3 regions of the Chryseobacterium sp. MIQD13 genome follow, and region 2 is predicted to be linked to each of the others. Evidence: riboswitches for the same ligand, from Rfam matches in the RefSeq annotation. Region 2 holds a riboswitch; each other region holds the start of a gene.

Evidence for each region. A riboswitch is a leader RNA that binds a small molecule or an ion and turns the genes downstream of it on or off. The one in region 2 is predicted to bind S-adenosylmethionine.
Region 1: linked by a shared signal. The riboswitch ahead of ACQWU4_RS11780 (TonB-dependent receptor plug domain-containing protein) and the one ahead of ACQWU4_RS08365 (SusC/RagA family TonB-linked outer membrane protein) in region 2 are both predicted to bind S-adenosylmethionine.
Region 3: linked by a shared signal. The riboswitch ahead of ACQWU4_RS07685 (alpha/beta fold hydrolase) and the one ahead of ACQWU4_RS08365 (SusC/RagA family TonB-linked outer membrane protein) in region 2 are both predicted to bind S-adenosylmethionine.

What each region holds. Positions count from the first base shown of each region.
Region 1 covers NZ_JBNWAF010000002.1:1,043,233-1,049,725, reverse strand. The annotation lists gene ACQWU4_RS11785 (TonB-dependent receptor domain-containing protein) at 1-285, shown strand, start outside; gene ACQWU4_RS11780 (TonB-dependent receptor plug domain-containing protein) at 469-3,213, opposite strand; SAM-I-IV-variant riboswitch at 3,507-3,605, opposite strand; gene ACQWU4_RS11775 (outer membrane beta-barrel protein) at 3,728-5,950, shown strand; gene ACQWU4_RS11770 (HesA/MoeB/ThiF family protein) at 6,025-6,493, opposite strand, start outside.
Region 2 covers NZ_JBNWAF010000002.1:271,973-278,465, forward strand. The annotation lists gene ACQWU4_RS08365 (SusC/RagA family TonB-linked outer membrane protein) at 1-2,743, opposite strand, end outside; SAM riboswitch class I at 2,827-2,924, opposite strand; gene ACQWU4_RS08370 (hypothetical protein) at 3,182-4,429, opposite strand; gene ACQWU4_RS08375 (type II 3-dehydroquinate dehydratase) at 4,910-5,317, shown strand; gene pckA (phosphoenolpyruvate carboxykinase (ATP)) at 5,446-6,493, opposite strand, start outside.
Region 3 covers NZ_JBNWAF010000002.1:127,928-134,420, reverse strand. The annotation lists gene ACQWU4_RS07690 (MGH1-like glycoside hydrolase domain-containing protein) at 1-1,653, opposite strand, end outside; SAM riboswitch class I at 1,840-1,946, shown strand; gene ACQWU4_RS07685 (alpha/beta fold hydrolase) at 2,005-2,943, shown strand; gene ACQWU4_RS07680 (ACT domain-containing protein) at 2,945-4,483, shown strand; gene ACQWU4_RS07675 (O-succinylhomoserine sulfhydrylase) at 4,595-5,755, shown strand; gene ACQWU4_RS07670 (homocysteine S-methyltransferase family protein) at 5,808-6,493, shown strand, end outside.

The sequences.
Region 1 (6,493 bases), 770 kb from region 2:
CTTCCCTACAAAAATGTAAACTCCTATTTCAATGTTTTCCCTGAACTGACTTCAGGATTAAAGTTTTCCCTTATGGAAAAAAAACTACAGATCAATGCAACAGTTACCAATATTTTCGCACAAAGATACCGGGGAACCTACTATTTTAAAGACAATACCCAGCATATGGATAATTACTGGGACGGCAGAAGTTTCCGTTTAAGCGTCAATTATACCTTTGGAAGCAATAAAAAGAAAATCAGTAAGAAGAATATCAATTTCGAGGAAAAAGACAGGGTACAATAATATTTTAAACCATTAAGATATAATAAGCTGTTAAGAATATTAAGAGACTTTCCTCAAAACACAGGAAATCAGAATGATGAATCTCAACTATACTTAATTCCTTAAATCTGCTTAATGGTTTAAAGGGTTCATAAAATAAAAACAGAGATTTTATTCTCTGTTTTTTATTTGTCTTTATTTACTTTAGAATTTAAATTCCACTCTTGCAAAAAGGAAACGTCCTCCGATGCCGTATTGGGAAACCTGCCTTGAATATACAAATTGGTTATCGGCAGTCAGCGAACTGATATTGGGACTTTTGGAAGGCAGTATATTGAATATATTATTACTTCCTATCGTCGCCGAAATATTTTTATTGAAATCATATCCTACGGAAAGGTCCGTCACAAAGCGTTCATTTAAAACAAAGTGTTCCCTGCTTTCGGTAACGCCGTCAAAATTGGCATCCAGCACATCAGCATCTGTTACTTTTCCAAAATAGGAATTTCTAAGGGAAATCGTAAGCGCAGCAAGCCTTAAAGTGTTGGCAAGAGTAGCTTTGATACGCGGCACGGCTTCTTCAAAATACACCCTGTTAGGTTCGGAGAAATAATTATTGATCTGGCTCACCAGTTTAGGTGAAGCATGAATATCTCCAATTCTTCTGGTCTGATTAAGGTTAAGTCCAAGATTATTTTCCAGAGAAATCCCTTCCGAAATTCTTGAGTTCTGGGAAACAGTGATATCTAATCCTTTCGTTTGTGAATCCACTGCATTGGCAAAGAAATTCGCAGCACTGGCTCTGGCCAGATCGAAAGCTCCTTGCAGAACCGCCTGGTCTGATCCGGGTGCAAAATTTCCTTCAGGACGGTAGAATAAATCTGTAAGCACTACTCTGTCCTTAATCTTTATAAGATAAGCATCTGCTGTAAATACTAAACTCAAAGACGGGATCTTCCATGTAATGCCTGTGCTGTAGGACTGTGAGGTTTCCTGCTTTAATTTCGGAATTCCCAGTGCCTGAGCCGCCTCAGAATTATTTCTGAAAGTTCCTACCTGCGTTGTCTGCCCTTTCTGAATCAGTGTAGACGTAGAGCTATAGTAAATCTGTGCCAGAGAAGGTGCCCTGAATCCTGTGGAAACCGCTCCTCTCCAATTAAAATTCTTAGCCAGTTTTACATTTGTTGCCAGTTTATAGTTAAAAGTAGAACCGAAGTCTGAATAATTTTCAAAACGTACAGCTCCTTCCACTAACCACCAGTCGGTTGGCTCAATTTCAACATCAGCATAGGCTGCAATACTGTTTCTGCTTCCGGAAACCGCATTATCAGGGCTAAATCCAGGGAAAACCTGTGAACCGGCCGGCCTTATATTTCCAAAAAAATCAGTTGGTTTTTCATTATCAGGAGTAGCTGCTGTTACTACGTGTCCATATATATCATAAGAAACGTAAGAATTTTCTTTTCCGGCATTTACTTTATAATTTTCATACCGGTATTCCCCTCCAAAGGCAACATTTAAGCCATGTAAAACATCATATTTTTTTGAGAAATCCAGATTCAGAGTATTTTGTAAAAACTCTGATCCTCCTGCTTCAAAAGTTCTTGGAGAGCTGTCTCCCAGAGATGCATTAAATGTATTGACAACACCAAAATTAAAAGCATTCTTTCCAAAAGTATTACTCAGATCTACATTCCAGCCGTTCCATTTTCCTTTAATTCCTCCGGCTAAGGAATAATCATTTACACTTGCTTCAATCTGTGGTAAATATCCATTGGGTGTAACAGCATTGATATTTCTTTCTGTGTTTGGAAGCCGGAAAAATCCACCTGCATTTCCCAAACGGTAACTGTAACCTCCAAAGGAATATACTTTCCAGTCTTCATTTACAGGAATTTCGGAATTGAAAAAAAGCTGCGCTGACTGTAATTTAGACTGTCCTGCCCTCAGGCTGAAATCTTTTCTTTCCAGGCCTCTGTATTTAAGCTCCTGGTCCGTAAAATCCTTTCCTAATAAGCCTTGTAATGCTGTTATACTGTTCGCACCTGCTATCTGGTTTTTGAAATCCTGTGAAAAGTAATCAACCTGTGAAGCATACTGCTTAACAGTATTGATAATTTGCTGAGTATTGGAAGTGTTGGTTATATTTTTATACAACCCGTCAATATTAACTCCATTCTGCAAAGCCCTGTAATTAATAGCATTATAAGCATTGAAAATATCTCCCTGACGTACTCCTGCTCTGGAATACGGGTCACGGTACTGCACTGATCCTGTAACATTGATAAAACCTTTGTCACCAATTTTAGCTCCATAATTTAAATCTGCAGAAATAGTCTGCCCATCTATTCCGCCAGTGAAATTGTTTGCTGCAGGCGAAGCATATCCTCCTAAAAACACCTGACCTGAAAGTCCAAGCCTTTTTTTAAGGCCTAAGTTCACCACTCCTGCTATAGCATCAGAACCATATTGTGCAGAAGCCCCGTCTCTCAGCACTTCAATTTTCTCTAGTGCAAAGGCAGGAATAGCATTAAGATCAGTTCCCACAGAACCTCTTCCCGGCGTTAAAGTAACATTGATCAGAGAAGACTGATATCTTCTTTTTCCATTAAGTAAGACTAAAACCTGATCCGGGCCAAGTCCTCTGAGAAGGGCCGGATCTACAAAGTCAGTCCCATCATTCACAGTATGTGAAGTGGAAGAGAATGAAGGTACGACGTAATTGAGCGCCTGGCTTATATTATTAACCGGACTTTGTCTCAAAATTTTTGAAATATTGATGATATCTACAGGAACAGGAGTTTCCGTAAGAGATCTTCCCGATCCTCTTGATCCAAGAATTACCACATCATCAATCTTTTTAGATGAAGCAGAATCCGTTTGTCCAAAGTAAAATGCTGATATAATGGTTGCTGATGCTATGATTATTTTTTTGTTGAAAGTATACATGTATTTTCTATTTTATTATTACTGATTGTTTGGTTGGTCTTTGGCAATAGTATTCCTGTAACCTATTATTTAAGGTTACGATCAAAAGCCAGAATGTTTTTATTATTTTTTAAAGAAGTCTAGAAACAACAACACATGCGCATGTGGAAATGGCATGAAAACAGGTCAGAATAACAAAGTGATACTTCATGATCTGAAAAACGAAAATTTAAATTGGAAATGTGTTTCCCCTTGTCTTTAAACATTGATTTTATTTTTTTAAAACAAAAATTTCAAGATGGGAAGAAAAATAGAGAATAAACATTTTTTCCGGGCATGCCGGCTTATCTATTTCAGCACCTTGCTTGTTTTTGCAGGTTGCTATCCCATCTATGAGATTCTTGATAATTACGTGGCAAAGATATAAATATTTCGGAAATAAAAAAATAATTGCCTAAAAATTTAACTTTTCGCAAATTTCACCGTAACAAATCAATGTTTTTTACGTCTAACTAAACAGTAGTAAAAAAACATTATGAGAAAAACTATATTCGCGCTGTCTTTGCTTGCGTCTTTTTTTGCCTATTCACAGGAAAAAACCAATACCAGTCCGGACAAGGAAAAACAGATTGAAGGTGTTGTGATTACCAAAACTAAAAAAGCCGTTGAACAGAAAGCAGACCGTACTATTTTTGATTTTTCTGAACAGCCACAGCTCAATAACGGCAATGTTCTGGAGGGGATAAAGAAACTTCCGGGACTTGTAGCTACAGATATTGCCGGGATGATGTACCAGGGAAAAATCCTGGATGTTTATCTGAATGGACGGCCTTTAAATATTACTTCGAACGAACTGAATTCTTTTCTTGAAGGGATGCCTGCCAACTCAGTGGACAGAATTGAAGTGATTACCCAGCCCGGAGCAGAATTTCCTGCCACTTCAGGAGGTGCAATCATGAATATCATTACGAATAAGAATGCCAATAAGTATTTAACGGCAACGTATTCGGGAAATTACTCGTTTACGAATTACGATAAATTCAGAAGCAGAACCACTAATTCTCTAAACCTGAATGCCAGAAATAAATTTTTCGGATGGCAGCTGAACGTAGGCCAGAACTATCGTGAAAGTATGCTGAACGGAGATCAGGATGTGCTTCTTCATAATAATACAGACAGAATAGGGCGTGGTTATTTCGCAAAGGCAGGTGTAACCTTTGATCTGGGACAGGACAGATTATTATTGAATTACGATATTTATCACAATAACAATGACAATTATACGCTAAGTAACGGTATAGGAGACAGAACACCGGATAACAGTCCCTTAGGCTATTACCTGAGAGATTATGATTTTACTTCTTCAGATATTGCCCATACCAACAGTGTAAGACAGGAAGCTGTAGCGACTTATCAGAAACGTTTTGCGGATAAATCTCAAAAGCTGGATTTCCAGTTTGGATATACGAAAGCATATACAAAGTTTGGACAAGACAATGTATTTCTCGATAAAACATTCCAGGAGCCGTTTGAGCCCCTGCCCAGATATGTTCTCGGAAATGTGCTGAGCAATAATTCGGATATGAGAATTGCTAACTTTAAAATTGATTATTCCCAACCTATAAAGCTTCTGGATGGAGGGAAAGTTAGTTTGGGAGGTTTGTATGAGAGACAGGATTATGATACGGAAAGCAGAGGCCTTACCAATCTGGAGTATCAGAGACAAACGGCTTCCACTTATCTTGAATTTCAGGCGAAACTGAAAAAATTTGATTTTACCTTAGGAGCCAGAGCAGAAAACTATGATATCTCCGGGATTACAAGAGTCATAAAAGATGATGCTGTATTGGAAAGGGATTTAACACCTTTCAATAAGTTCAAACTTTTCCCGAATGCCAGTGTACAGTATAGCCTGATGAACCAGGTATACATTGCCGCTAACTACAACAAAAAGATCACTCTGCCGAGTATTTCTGCCCTGAATCCGAACAATGTTATATTTGGAAGCCCGAATACACAGGTAACGGGTAACCCAGATCTTCAGCCTACCATTTTCGACAACTATGAATTGAAGGTTTCCGCTTTTGATTATGCTTTCATTGGATACAGTGTAAGTTCTGCAAAGGATCAGGTGGCACAGATCATTATGAAAGACGGTAAGAACCTTTACAACAGACAGGTGAATATCTCGAATATGAAAATTCACAACTTCAATGTAGGTCTTCCGATTCCGTTTATGATTTTCAGTAAGCCGATGAGCGAGATCATGAAGTTTAATTTTAATCCTGATAAGATTAATTTCATGTACCTGTATGCAGGTTATCAGAAACATGATATTGACAATTTGAACAATAAAGGGTTCTGGATCTTTAATATCATGACTCAGCTGCTTTTGCCAAAGGATATCAAACTGACGGCCAACTACAGCTATCTGACACCAAAAGCAGGATATTTCTACTTTACTGCAGACAAACCGTTCAATAATAACCTGGATATCACACTGACGAAAAAATTTATGAATAACCGCCTTACGGTTTCTGTTTTCGCAAATGATATTTTCAACGGACAGGTGATGCAGGTTTATTCTAATCCGCCTGAAGGACAGTCTGTAATGATCAGAAGCAAATATGATACAAGAAATTTCGGAATTTCTATTAATTATAAAATTCCTACAAAAAATAAACTGGCTAAAGAGGATCCGAATATCCTGAACCAGACTAAAAAAGAAGACACTGGTGTAATGCAGCAAGGACAATAATTTTTAGGATTAAAAAACCATAAAATGAGGCAGTAAAGTAATTTTACTGCCTCATTTATTTAAAACAATATAATTTAAAAATCTATGGTCTGGAACCTCCAATCCAAAGTATCAATAAGGGTAAGCTTATTAGATTCTACAGGTAGCCCGGTGATGATCTTTAAAACCTTCATAGCCATCATACTTCCTACAATGCCGGGAAGTGCCCCCAAAACTCCGAGACTGTCACAATCCGGCATATTTTCATCGAAAGGAGGCTCCGGAAAGAGATCTCTTAGATTCTTACTTCCGCTGTAATTGAAAACAGCAACCTGTCCTGAAAACCCCAATATGCTGCCATAAACCAAAGGTTTTCCTAATTTCACACAGGTGTCATTAATTAAATACCTTGTTGTAAAATTATCGGAACCATCCACAATAATATCGTATTGCGAAAGGATTCCTTCGGCGTTGGAATACTCAATTTTTTTATCAATCCCGGTAAATCTTACCTGCTGATTCAGGTTTTTTACAAAAAATTCAGCACTTTCAACCTTGGAATTT
Region 2 (6,493 bases):
CTAAACTCACATTTTTAAGTCTTGCATAGGTTCCGGAATATAAAAACCTTGAAGAAGTAGAGGTCCAGTTATTCGTAGTGGTGCTTAGCGCAGGAACATCTGTATTTGGATTTTCAGGAGTCCATCTGTTCAGCATTTCTGCACTCCACGCACGCCCTCCGGCGCTTCCGTTGCTCATCAGTGATGTGTAATCTGTATCAAGGATCTTTCCGCCAATGCTGAATGTCAAAAGTCCTGAAAAATCAAAATTTTTATAGGCAATACTTGTTGTAATTCCTCCTGTTACTTTTGGCAATGCAGATCCCTGAATTGTTTTTGTAGCTTTTGCATATTCCGAAGTTGTTCCGTCTACTGTATTTCCGTTCGCATCCTGGTAAATATATCTCCATAGAGGTTTCCCGTTGGAAGAATCTACGCCTATCCATTCAGGAATAAAGAAATCATAGATGGAACCACCTACCTCAAGGCGCTTTGTTCCGGTTATTACAGACCCTTTGGGAAGTTTTGTAATTTTATTGTTTAAAGTGCTCAGGTTTACATCAACATTCCACTGGAAATTATCATTTTTGATCGGTGTCGTAAACAATGAGAATTCAAAACCTGTATTCTGTATCGTTCCTACGTTGAAAGGAAAATCACTGATTCCCAAAGACGGGGCAACCGGCATATTAAATAAAAGATCCTGACTTTTTCGTTTAAAATATTCGATGTTTCCTTTAACTCTGTTATTAAGGATGGCAAACTCAAGTCCCAGGTTTAAATTAAGATTGGTTTCCCATTTCACATCATTCGTCTGTACTTTTTCAAGAACGGTTCCCGGTTCGCCAAGGTTGTTATAAAATCTGTACAGCTCCTGATAAGCATAATAAAGTGAAGATCCATTTGGTCTTCGCAATTTATCATTTCCCTGACCTCCATAACTTGCACGAAGCGTTAATTGGTTGAAAATATTCAGGTTCTTGATAAAATCTTCATTGGAAGCTTTCCATGAACCTCCTACTGACCAGAATTTCCCCCATCTGTTATCCTCGAAGAATCTTGAAGAACCGTCCGCCCTTCCTGATACGGATAAAAAGTAAGTATTATTGAAATCATACTCTGCTCTTCCCAGAAAGCTCAACAAAGAAAATTTGTCACTGTTTCCACTGAAACTTCCCAACAGGGCTGCAGCATCAGGTTCATAATAATATGGAAGGGAGAACTGGCTCCTGGAACCGGATATCGTTTGGTAATCATATTTATAAAATTCCTGACCTCCCAAAACATTAAGGTGATGCTTCCCGATTTTTTTGTCAAAAGTAAGAATATTACTCGTTGTATAAGAAAGTGTCCGGCTGTTTGATCTCGTTACTGAACCGCCAATCTCGCTTCCCTCACCAAGAAGGGGATTTGAATAATAATGGCCATTGTAATTCACAAGATCAACTGAAAAGCTGGTTTTAAATTTCAATTCGGGAAGAAAAGTAAAATCTAAGAATCCTTTTCCTGAAAAATTGTCTTCTTTATTTTCGTTTTTATCCAAAGGCAGAGTTGCAGCGGCATTCTGGTTTTGTAAAGCACTTGTAGGTCTGTATTTCCCGAAATCATAAATCCTGTTTCCTTCTGCATCCAAAACGTAGCTTCCATCAGCGTTTCTTTCGTAATAAGGATAGAAAGACGGAATTACTCTGGCTGCATTGATAATATTGTCTGTTCTGGAATCCGAAGAAGGTGGTGCCTGCTGAATACTGTTGGTGTAGCTTAGATTTGCCCCTGCATTCAACCACTTTTTAACTTCGGAATTGATCTTTAATCTGGTGGAAAATTTTTGAAATCCTGATTCGATGGCAATTCCTTTATCATCAAGGTAGCCTAATGAAAAGAAGTAATTACTTTTTTCACTTCCTCCACTGATATCGAAATCCACCTGGCTTCTGGATGCCGTTCTTTGAAGAATATCCCTCCAATCGTCATTCCATAGAGGCTTTGCTCCCGGAAGAAGCTTCCCGTCTGTTCCTACAGGTTTTGGAAATCCGGCTCCGTAAGGGTTTATTCCCAAAGCATTCACAAGATTATCGCTTGCCATCTGTCCTGCCTGTTGTGAAGTTATTTGTCCTGATTTATAGCCGTTTCTCAAGGCTTCCCAATACAGCTGGAAATATTCGTCTGTACTTACCTGTTTGTAATCTTTTACGGCTCTGCCGGAAAATCCCTGACTGATGTTAAAATTGATTCTGGATTCCCCTTTTTTACCGGACTTTGTGGTGATAATGATGATTCCGTTGGCTCCTCTTGAACCGTATAGTGAACTGGCCGTAGCATCTTTCAAAACACTGATAGATTCTATATCATTCGGGCTGATAGAGTTGATATTTCCGTCAAAAGGAATTCCGTCTACCACACATAACGGATCGCTGGAAGCGCTTATCGACCCTACTCCTCTGATCCTGATGGAAGCTGTAGAACCCGGCTGTCCTGAAGCACTTACCGCCTGTATTCCGGGAACCTGCCCTTCAAGAGCTTTTGTAATATTGGTAACAGGTCTGTTATTGATCTTATCACTTGAGATGGTAGCTACTGAACCTGTATAACTTGTTCTCTTGGCTTTCCCATAAGCGATTACTACTACTTCATCAATTTCCTTTTCGTTGATTGTATCTTTTTTTGCTTTTACTTCCTGTGCATTTACGCTGATAATTCCTAAGAAAAACACAGCAACAGGAGGAATCCAAACCTTAGATGCAATTAAATTTTTGCTAATCATAATCAATTCTATTTATCGTATATTAAAAATCAACCCTTTGCAGAAAAGTCAGCAAAGGGCATCGATAAATACGATTAACCAAATGCTTATTTTTCCTTTAAAGGCTGAATGTAACACCTTGCGCAGGGGCAGGTTGTTAAGATTTCACAGGGTCAGTTCCCTCCATCTTTCTTTATAAGCCGATCGAAATATGTCTGCAAATCTAAAAACAATTAGTCTACAAAACAAGTAGACTTTAAAATTTTTTACTAAATATTATCAAAAATTAACTTAATTTTTAATTAAAAACCCTCACAGCAAGCAGTTAACGAATTATGAAATCTTCAAACATGAGATATATCATTATTAATAATTGAATGATGCATATTTTATAAAATACTGAAATAAAAAAAGACGCCATAAGGCGCCATTTAATGTTTCCAAGATTAATTTCAAGTATTAATACAGTCTCTGTATGGAAACAAAAACTTCCAATGTATTGTCTAATGTATTAGAATCTGAGGTAACGCTGGCATTACCCGAACTTGTATAAGATTTGTTATCTATACGCAATGCATAATAAACCCTGTACCATTTGTTATCCGCAGTTGTAATATCAAATGTAACAGTCTCATTTCTTCCATAGGTAAGATAAACCCCATCATCAAACTGTGCGTAATTATTTGGGAAAATTAAAAAATTAGCACCACGTGAATCACCTGTATGGGTAGACACCTCAGAAACCCATACTTTCGCATTGGTGGTGGTAATATTGTAAAGACGCGGATCAAAATTAGTAGAAGTTCCATTTCCATCAAACGCATTAGGAGAAGTAATAAAAGCATCGACTCTGAAAGTATTATTAACTACCGGAAGATCATTAAGGAATTGGCTTAAAAGAAATGATGTTGTCTGGCGGGGAATTGAAGAGTGATAATACACAAGCTCTCCAGGCGCAATCACAGCTCCAGCTCCTACCGTTGCACTACAGGTCTGCCCACCAATATTTATCGGGAAAGTAGTCAGTGTAGGACTGGAAGCAGTTGGCATTCCTGAAACCGTATAGCTAAGTATTCCTGATCCTACATTGAAATTCCCGGCAGGAAGCGTTGCAGTAAGCCCGTTTACAGGACCTACAGTCTGTGCAGCATACACTCCCCCGTTTCCCCCTGTATAAGGAACATTCATTGTTCCGGTATAAGGTGTCCCGGCAGTATAAGTTCCGGGCGAAAGTGTAACTCCGTTACAGGTAATAGCTCCTAAAGTTCCGGGGGCAAGAGACCCGTTATTAAATGTTCTCCACTCCGTGCCATTCCAGAATACATAACCCGTATAGCCAAGTCCTCCGGTTCCTAAATTATACACAAGCAGTCCTGCTACCGGCGAAGGAATGGTAACCTGATCGGTTTGAGAAGTTAAAGCTACTTTCGGACCCAGAAGTCCTTTTTTGCTTCCAACGGCAAGTCCGTCTACATTGACATCCAAAATTGCAGAAGCATTGGGTTCAGTGGTTCCAATTCCGACTCTGCCTGTGGAAGTTATAGTAAAATCATTCGAGCCCTGTGGAGCAGTTGGAACTCCCGATGCAGGATTATCCTTCAAACCATCTACATGGAAAATCCCCTGTGGGTTTGACGTATTGATTCCAACCTGTGAATAAATAAAACCAGAAGCAATGGTTGCAAAAAGTAATATTGTTTTTTTCATTTTCAAATTATTTAAGTTTAAAGATTGATAAAAGTTATTGCAGGGAATCCTTTCATCAAGTCATCCTTACTCATTTCGATGAGATTTTTTTGAATAAACATTTGGCAAAGTTATTCTCCGGCTTAGATAAAAAAAACAATTCAATAAGTGAAAAACGGGAAATAACTTAAATCTATATCAAACTGAAAGTCAATAAATTAAACCAATGATTTATAAAAATTCATTTAGATAACTCCACTGAACCAATTAACCTTAGTGATAAAAAAAATCAATCGACATAAAAATTAACAGATCATAGGTTTTATCAACATATCTTTCTTTTGAAATGTCTTTAATTATTTATGTTATAAATTTTAAATGAGAGTTACAGGGAGTTTAAAATAGATACGGATTGATTATACCAGAATTTCTGTCCAAACATCTATGACACTTAATAATTAATATGCAGAGAAATTATTTATCTTTGAATAAATTTTTCAAATGAGAATTCTTATCATTAATGGTCCAAATCTTAATTTACTGGGCACCAGGGAGCCGGAAATATACGGTACAATTTCCATGGCAGATTATCTGAAAAAACTGGAGACTGAATTCTCATATCATGAGATCAGCTATTATCAGTCTAATATTGAGGGAGAAATCATTAACAGACTTCAGGAGGATAATTTTGATGCTTTGGTGATTAATCCCGGAGCTTATACACATTACTCGTATGCAATAGCAGACTGCCTAAAAAATATACAAAAACCCAAAGTAGAAGTTCACATCAGTAACATTTATAAAAGGGAAGAATTCCGACAGAAATCTGTAACGGCAGCCAATACAGATGCTGTATTGTCCGGTTTTGGAATGGATGGGTACAGACTGGCTATTTTAAGTTTGAAATAAACCAGGAATTTAGAAAACAGATGCTTCGACTCCGCTCAGCATGACATTGTAATAATAGAAATAAATATTTCGGAAGGATTGAAGTTATTAAATAAAAAAGCCTCATCAATGATGAGGCTTTTGTTATATTAGATAGTCTGCTGTTGAAGCTGAGGACCTGAAGCAATTAGCTTCTTCCCTTCTTCAGTATCACAGTACTGTTCAAAGTTCTTGATATATCTTGCAGCAAGATCTTTTGCCTTTTCTTCCCATTCTGCAGCATTACTGTATGTTTCTCTAGGATCCAGGATACCTTCAGAAACATTTGGAAGCTGTGTAGGAATTTCAAGGTTCATGATAGGAACCTGAGTTTTAGGAGCATTTTCAATAGAACCGTCAATGATGGCATCAATGATAGCTCTTGTATCTTTCAGAGAAATTCTCTTTCCGGTTCCGTTCCATCCTGTATTTACCAAATATGCTTTTGCACCGTGTTCTTTCATCTTCCCGATCAATGTTTTAGAATACATTGTTGGGTGAAGGGTAAGGAACGCTTCTCCGAATGCAGGAGAGAAAGATGGTTCAGGCTCAGTGATTCCTCTTTCAGTGCCAGCCAGTTTGGAAGTATATCCACAAAGGAAGTGATATTGTGCCTGGTTTTCATCTAAAATAGAAACCGGAGGCAATACTCCGAAGGCATCAGCAGAAAGATAAACAATCTTCTTAGCATGTCCGGCTTTAGAAGGAAGAACAATTTTGTTGATATGATAAATAGGATAAGATACTCTTGTATTTTCAGTGATAGATCCGTCTTTATAGTCAGCAACACCGTTATTTACCACTACATTTTCAAGAAGTGCATCTCTTTTGATTGCTCTGAAAATATCCGGCTCTTTTTCTTCTGAAAGGTCAATTACTTTAGCATAGCATCCACCTTCATAGTTGAATACTCCATTGTTATCCCAACCGTGCTCATCGTCACCGATAAGGAATCTCTTAGGATCTGCGGATAAAGTTGTTTTTCCTGTTCCGGAAAGACCGAAGAAAAGAGCGACATCACCACCTTCACCTACATTGGCAGAACAGTGCATAGAAGCCATTCCTTTTAGTGGAAGATAGTAGTTCATCATTGCAAACATCCCTTTCTTCATTTCACCACCGTACCATGTACCTCCGATGATCTGTAATTTTTCGGTA
Region 3 (6,493 bases), 140 kb from region 2:
GCTTGTTCCGTCAGCCTGTTCAAGATGTTGACCGTCCTTCAGTTCCATATTCCGGTCGAAAGCCCCGATATTATCCAGTCCAAGGAAACCGCCTCCAAAAATGTTTTTACCGTTTTTATCCTTTCGGTTTACCCACCAGGTAAAATTCAGAAGAAGCTTCTGGAAGACTTTTTCAAGAAACAAAAGATCAGGCTTGCCATTCTGCTTTTCATCAATCTTAAAAACCCGGAAACACGACCATGCATGTACCGGTGGATTCACATCGCTCAGATTCCATTCATAAGCAGGAAGCTGGCCATTCGGATGCATATACCATTCCTTGGTTAACAGTAAAAGTTGCCCCTTGGCAAATTCACCGTCAATGATAGAAAAAGGAACACAGTGAAACGCCAGATCCCATGTTGCATACCACGGATACTCCCATTTATCGGGCATAGAGATAATATCTTTATTATGAAGATGGTTCCATTCCGTGTTTCTTACATATTCATTAAAATTCCTCGGAGCTTCATGGTTTGGGTCGCCTTTCAGCCACTTTCCTACATTGTAATGATAGAACTGTTTATTCCAGAGAAGTCCTGCAAATGCCTGTCTCTGAACATTTCTTTCATCCTCATTAGTTGTTTCACTCTGAATTTCATTGTAGAACTCATCTGCTTCGATAGCTCTTGTACTGAAGATCTCGTCAAAATCTGCAAAAGGCTCGTCCGTCTCATCAGGACATAACCTGAAATCAAAAGTTTTGGATTGTCCTGCTTCAATGATTTCATCAATGATAAAAGAAGCTTTGGTCCCTCTTTTTTCCGGATTTACCGTGTTGCTCCCATAGACAATGTGATCATTGACTCCATCCTTAAAATAAGTGTTTCCCGAATAAGGCGCCCCGTATAATTTAGGAGTATTGGTTTCATTATCACAGAAAGCGCTTTTTGCTGCCAGATTTCTTGAATAGAATTTTTTGATCGAAATACTGTCATGGTTAACGTCAATGCACCCATCATACGAAGCATTCATTTGCCCCTTGTATGTATTGTAGCCCCATTTCCAGTTGTTTCGGAACCACGCAGCCGGAGCTATAACGATGGGAGCATCCTGCTTACTTCTGTTGTGAACAGTTACCCTTGCAAGGATATTATTATGATCCGCCTTACAATATTCAATAAAAATATCGAAATATTCATCGTCATTAAAAATCCCTGTATCAAACAGCTCATATTCAGGTTCCTTTTTGCTTCGTCTTCCGTTTTCAGCAACAAGATCATCATAAGGAAATGCATTGATCGGATACTTATACACCATCTTCATATAGCTGTGGGTAGGTGTATTATCTAAATAATAAAAAATTTCTTTGATATCTTCTCCGTGATTGCCCTGAGGATTGCTTAAACCAAAAAAGCGCTCTTTTACAATTTTATCTTTTTTATTCCAAAACGAGAAAGCAAAACAGAAAATCTGCTTCACATCAGAGATTCCTGCGATCCCTTCTTCACCCCATCGGTAAGTATAACTTTCAGCATTATTATGGTTTGCGTAATGCCAGGCATTTCCGTTCGGGCTGTAGTCTTCACGCACATTTCCCCATTGCCGGTTGCTGACGTACGGACCCCAGTTTTTCCATTTAGAATCTTGTAATCTTTCTTTTTCAACAGTCATATTTCATCATTTTTCAAGTACGAAGTTAGTTTTTTTGAAAAATAATTCCAATTCCTTCCACCTGAAGAATTATTAACATACCGTTGAAACACTTATTATTACAGCATTTTTTAATATTAAATATTTTTTTTGAAAAATTTAAAAGAAAAAACATATCTTTGCAGTGCGTTCATTCAAATATTGAAAATGTTATCAAGAAAGGTTGAGGGATTAGACCCTATGAAACCTTAGCAACCCTTTGCGCAAGCAGAGAAGGTGCTACGTTCTACCAATTTATTTTGGACAGATAACTCACTGAAGTTCTTTTCAGCCATTTCCTGTGGCATTTTCAATTGTATTAAAATAATAGAATTGAAAACAGAACTAAACTATATTAATCTTTCGTATCACACCCATTCCAAAAAGGAATGCCATATCCCGTTGACCTATCAGATCTTCGGGAAAGACTTGTTTTCAGCACCCATTATACTGGTTAATCATGCTTTGACCGGAAATTCAAATGTTTCCGGAGAAAAAGGATGGTGGAAGCAGTTAATTGGTGAAAATCAGGTAATTGATACAAATAAATATACTGTTCTGTGTTTCAATATCCCCGGAAACGGATATGATCATTTTTTAATTGACGAATACGAAGATTTCACACCATCAGATATTGCAGAAATATTCCTGAAAGGTCTTGAAGCTTTACATATCAAAAATTTATATGCCATTATTGGAGGTTCTCTCGGAGGAGGAATTGCCTGGGAAATGCTTGCCAAGCAGCCACAGCTGGCGGAAATTTTTATTCCCATTGCCTGCGACTTTAAAACCCATGACTGGCTTCATGCACAGTGTCTTGTTCAAAAATTTCTGTTGAACGGAAATGATGAACCGCTGCAAAAAGCAAGAATCCATGCTATGTTGTGTTACAGGACACCTCAATCCTTAAATGACAGATTTCAAAACAGATACGATCTTGAAAATCAGCGACTTGAGTCGGAAGACTGGCTTGTGTATCATGGAAATTCATTAAACGAAAGATTTAGTTTAAAATCTTATAAATTGATGAATCATTTGCTGATGAATATCAATGCCGAAGAACATCAGCTTGAAAAGATCAGTGCCCGAATGCACCTTATTGCAGTAGATACAGATTTATTTTTCCCTGCTTCTGAAATCCGAATGTGCTTTAAGCAGCTGAAAGATAAAAATAAAGAAGTTTTCTATCATGAAATAGAGTCAATTCACGGGCATGATGCCTTCTTAATGGAATACGAACAATTAAATACTATCATAAAAAATATTTTGTAGAATGAGAAATGCTAACGAAATAAAGTTTTTAAAAAACAGATCAATCATCAAGTTTGAAGGAGAAGATTTCTTAGGGGAAATCGGGATCGACGGAAGAATTTTTAAGGCGCTTACTTTGGCGCGTATCAGTGTAGGAGTGATCTCCCAGCAGGCTATCGAAAACGGAATTTCAATTCTGGTCAATGAAGCTGATGCAGAAAATGCAGTAACCTGCCTGATCGATGAGTTTGAAGCAGAAAGAAAATCCGGGAAAGTTTCCCAGATCTATAGTATCAATAATGTTTCCGTACTTGGTTTTGTAGCGGAAGATTTCAATAAAGTACTTGCAGAACTTGCAAGGAATAATGTATTTCCGCTTCTTCTGAATCAGGTTGCAGCTGAGAAAAGAGTTAATATTGTAGTTACCTCTTCCCAGGATGAGAAAACGAAAAATATCATTGAATCCGAAATATTCAAAAAACCTAAAACTGTTCATCTGGCGATCATTGGGCACGGGAATGTAGGGAAAACTTTAATAGACCAGGTTTTACAGTCTTCCGAAGAAATCAGAAGACGTAAAAAAATAGACCTTAAAGTAGTTGCGGTTGCCAATTCAAGAAAAATCGCATTTAACAAAAAAGGTTTCAATGAAGGCTGGAATGATGAGGTTTTAACGGCAGAACATCCGTCAAATGTTGAAGAGCTGATCAATTTCTCAAAAGAAAATCAGCTGGAAAACCTGATTGTAGTAGACAATACAGCAAGCAAAGATTTTGTAAAGAACTATCATGCATTGGCTGAAAACGGCTTTGATCTGGTTTCATCCAATAAAATTTTCAACACACTGCCAATTGAAGAATACCGTAAACTAAGATATACGTTGAGTAAAAACAACAGACGTTATCTTTATGAAACCAATGTGGGAGCAGGCCTTCCATTGATTGATACTATAAAATTATTACACCTTTCAGGAGAAAATATTACCAGAATAAAAGGGGTATTCTCCGGATCATTAAGTTACATTTTTAATAATTTCTCTGTAAGAAACGATAAATTCTCTACAATCATTGGGGAAGCTATGGAGAAAGGATATACAGAACCTGATCCACGCGAAGACCTTTCCGGAAATGATGTAGCAAGAAAACTTCTGATCCTTGCGAGGGAACTGGATCTGATTAATGAATTCCAGGATATCAATATTCAGAATTTAATTCCTGAAAATCTTTTGTCCGTTGATAAAAATGAGTTTATCTCTAGGCTGGATGAGCTGGATGAAGAATATCAGAAAATCAAAGAAGGGCAGGAACCGGGGCATGTGCTTCGTTATGTGGGCGATCTTCATGGTGACCTTCAGAAGGATAAAGGCCAGCTCGATGTAAAATTGGTTTCTGTACCGGGAAGCTCAGCTTTAGGACAGTTGAAAGGTTCAGATTCTATTTTTGAAATCTATACGGAAAGTTACGGTGAAAACCCGATTGTAATCATGGGAGCCGGAGCCGGAGCTCAGGTAACAGCGAGAGGAGTTTTCGGAGACATTTTAAGAGTAAGTGAAACGAAATAAATTAATGTAACAAGATAACAATTTAACAGTTTACCAATGATTACATCTGAGCGAAGCGAAGAATTTCATTGTTCCATTGATACACTGTTCTATTGGTAAATTAAATATTTTATGGAAAATTTTGAAACATCAGCGATAAGAACCCAGACTGAAAGAACTCAGTTTGATGAACATACAACGCCGCTATATCTTACATCAAGCTTTATTTTTCAGGATGCGGAAGATATGAGAGCAAGTTTTGCTGAAGAAAAACCTAAAAACCTGTACAGCCGTTTTTCAAATCCGAACGTGACTGAATTTACAGATAAGATTGCAAAAATGGAAGGTGCAGAAGCAGGATATGCATTTGCAACGGGAATGGCTGCTATTTATTCAACATTTGTTGCTTTATTGAATGCAGGTGATCATATTGTCAGCTGCCAGTCAGTATTCGGGTCTACACATACTTTATTTACAAAATATTTCCCGAAATGGAATATCGAAACTTCCTATTTCAAGGCAGAGGATGCTGGGAACGTGGAACAGTATATCAAGCCTAATACAAAAATCCTGTACCTTGAAACCCCAACTAATCCGGCAATTGAAATTCTGGATCTTGAGTTTTTCGGGCAGATTGCCAAAAAGCACAACCTTATCTTTATTGTAGATAATTGTTTTGCAACACCTTATCTTCAGCAGCCGATTAAATATGGTGCAGATGTTGTTGTCCATTCTGCAACGAAGCTTATTGACGGGCAGGGAAGAGTGTTGGGTGGAGTAGCAGTAGGAAAAGCTGATCTGATCAGGGAGATTTATCTTTTTGCAAGAAATACTGGTCCGGCTATGTCTCCTTTTAATGCATGGGTATTGTCAAAAAGTCTTGAAACATTGGCTATCCGTGTTGAAAAGCATTGTGAAAATGCACTTAAAGTAGCAGAATTTTTAGAGGACCACCCAAATGTAGAATTGGTAAAATATCCATTCTTAAAATCCCACCCGAGTTATGAAACAGCCAAAAAGCAGATGAAGCTTGGCGGAAATATCGTAGCCTTCGAAATTAAAGGAGGAATAGAAGGCGGAAGGAACTTCCTGGATAAAATAAAACTGTGCTCACTTTCTGCCAATCTGGGAGATACAAGAACCATTGTAACGCATCCTGCATCCACTACGCATTCAAAACTGACCGACGAGGAAAGAAATGAAGTAGGAATCACAGCAGGTTTGGTACGTTGCTCCGTAGGTCTTGAGCATGTAGATGATATTATTGCAGATCTTAAACAGGCTTTAGATTAATTCAGAAAAAGCACATTTTTGACAACAGAAATGATTAGCCAAAATTTAAAAAATGAAAAATTCAGAACAACTATATAAAGCTTTATCCGAAAGAATATTAATTCTTGACGGAGCTATGGGAACCATGCTTCAACGCTATAAGTTTGAAGAAGAAGATTACCGTGGAGAGCGTTTCAAAGACTGGGAACATCCTGTAAAAGGAAATAATGACCTGCTTTCTCTTACACAGCCTCAGGCGATTGAGGAAGTTCACAAGAAATATCTGGAAGCCGGAGCAGACATTATAGAAACCAATACATTCTCGGGAACCACAATCGCCATGGCAGATTATCATATGGAAGATCTGGTATATGAACTGAACTATGAGTCAGCAAAGATCGCCAGAAAAGCATGTGATGAATATACAGCACAAAATCCCGATAAACCCAGATTTGTTGCAGGTTCCATAGGACCTACAAACAGAACGGCAAGTTTAAGTCCGGACGTTAATGATCCCGGTTACAGAGCGATCACCTTTGAAGAATTGAGATTAGCTTACAAGCAGCAGTCTGAAGCTTTATTGGATGGTGGTTCCGACATTCTTCTGGTAGAAACCATCTTCGATACACTGAATGCAAAAGCAGCTTTATTTGCTATTGATGAAATTCAGGAAGAAAGGAATATAAAAATTCCGATTATGGTTTCAGGAACCATTACGGATGCTTCGGGAAGAACACTGAGCGGGCAGACAGCTGAAGC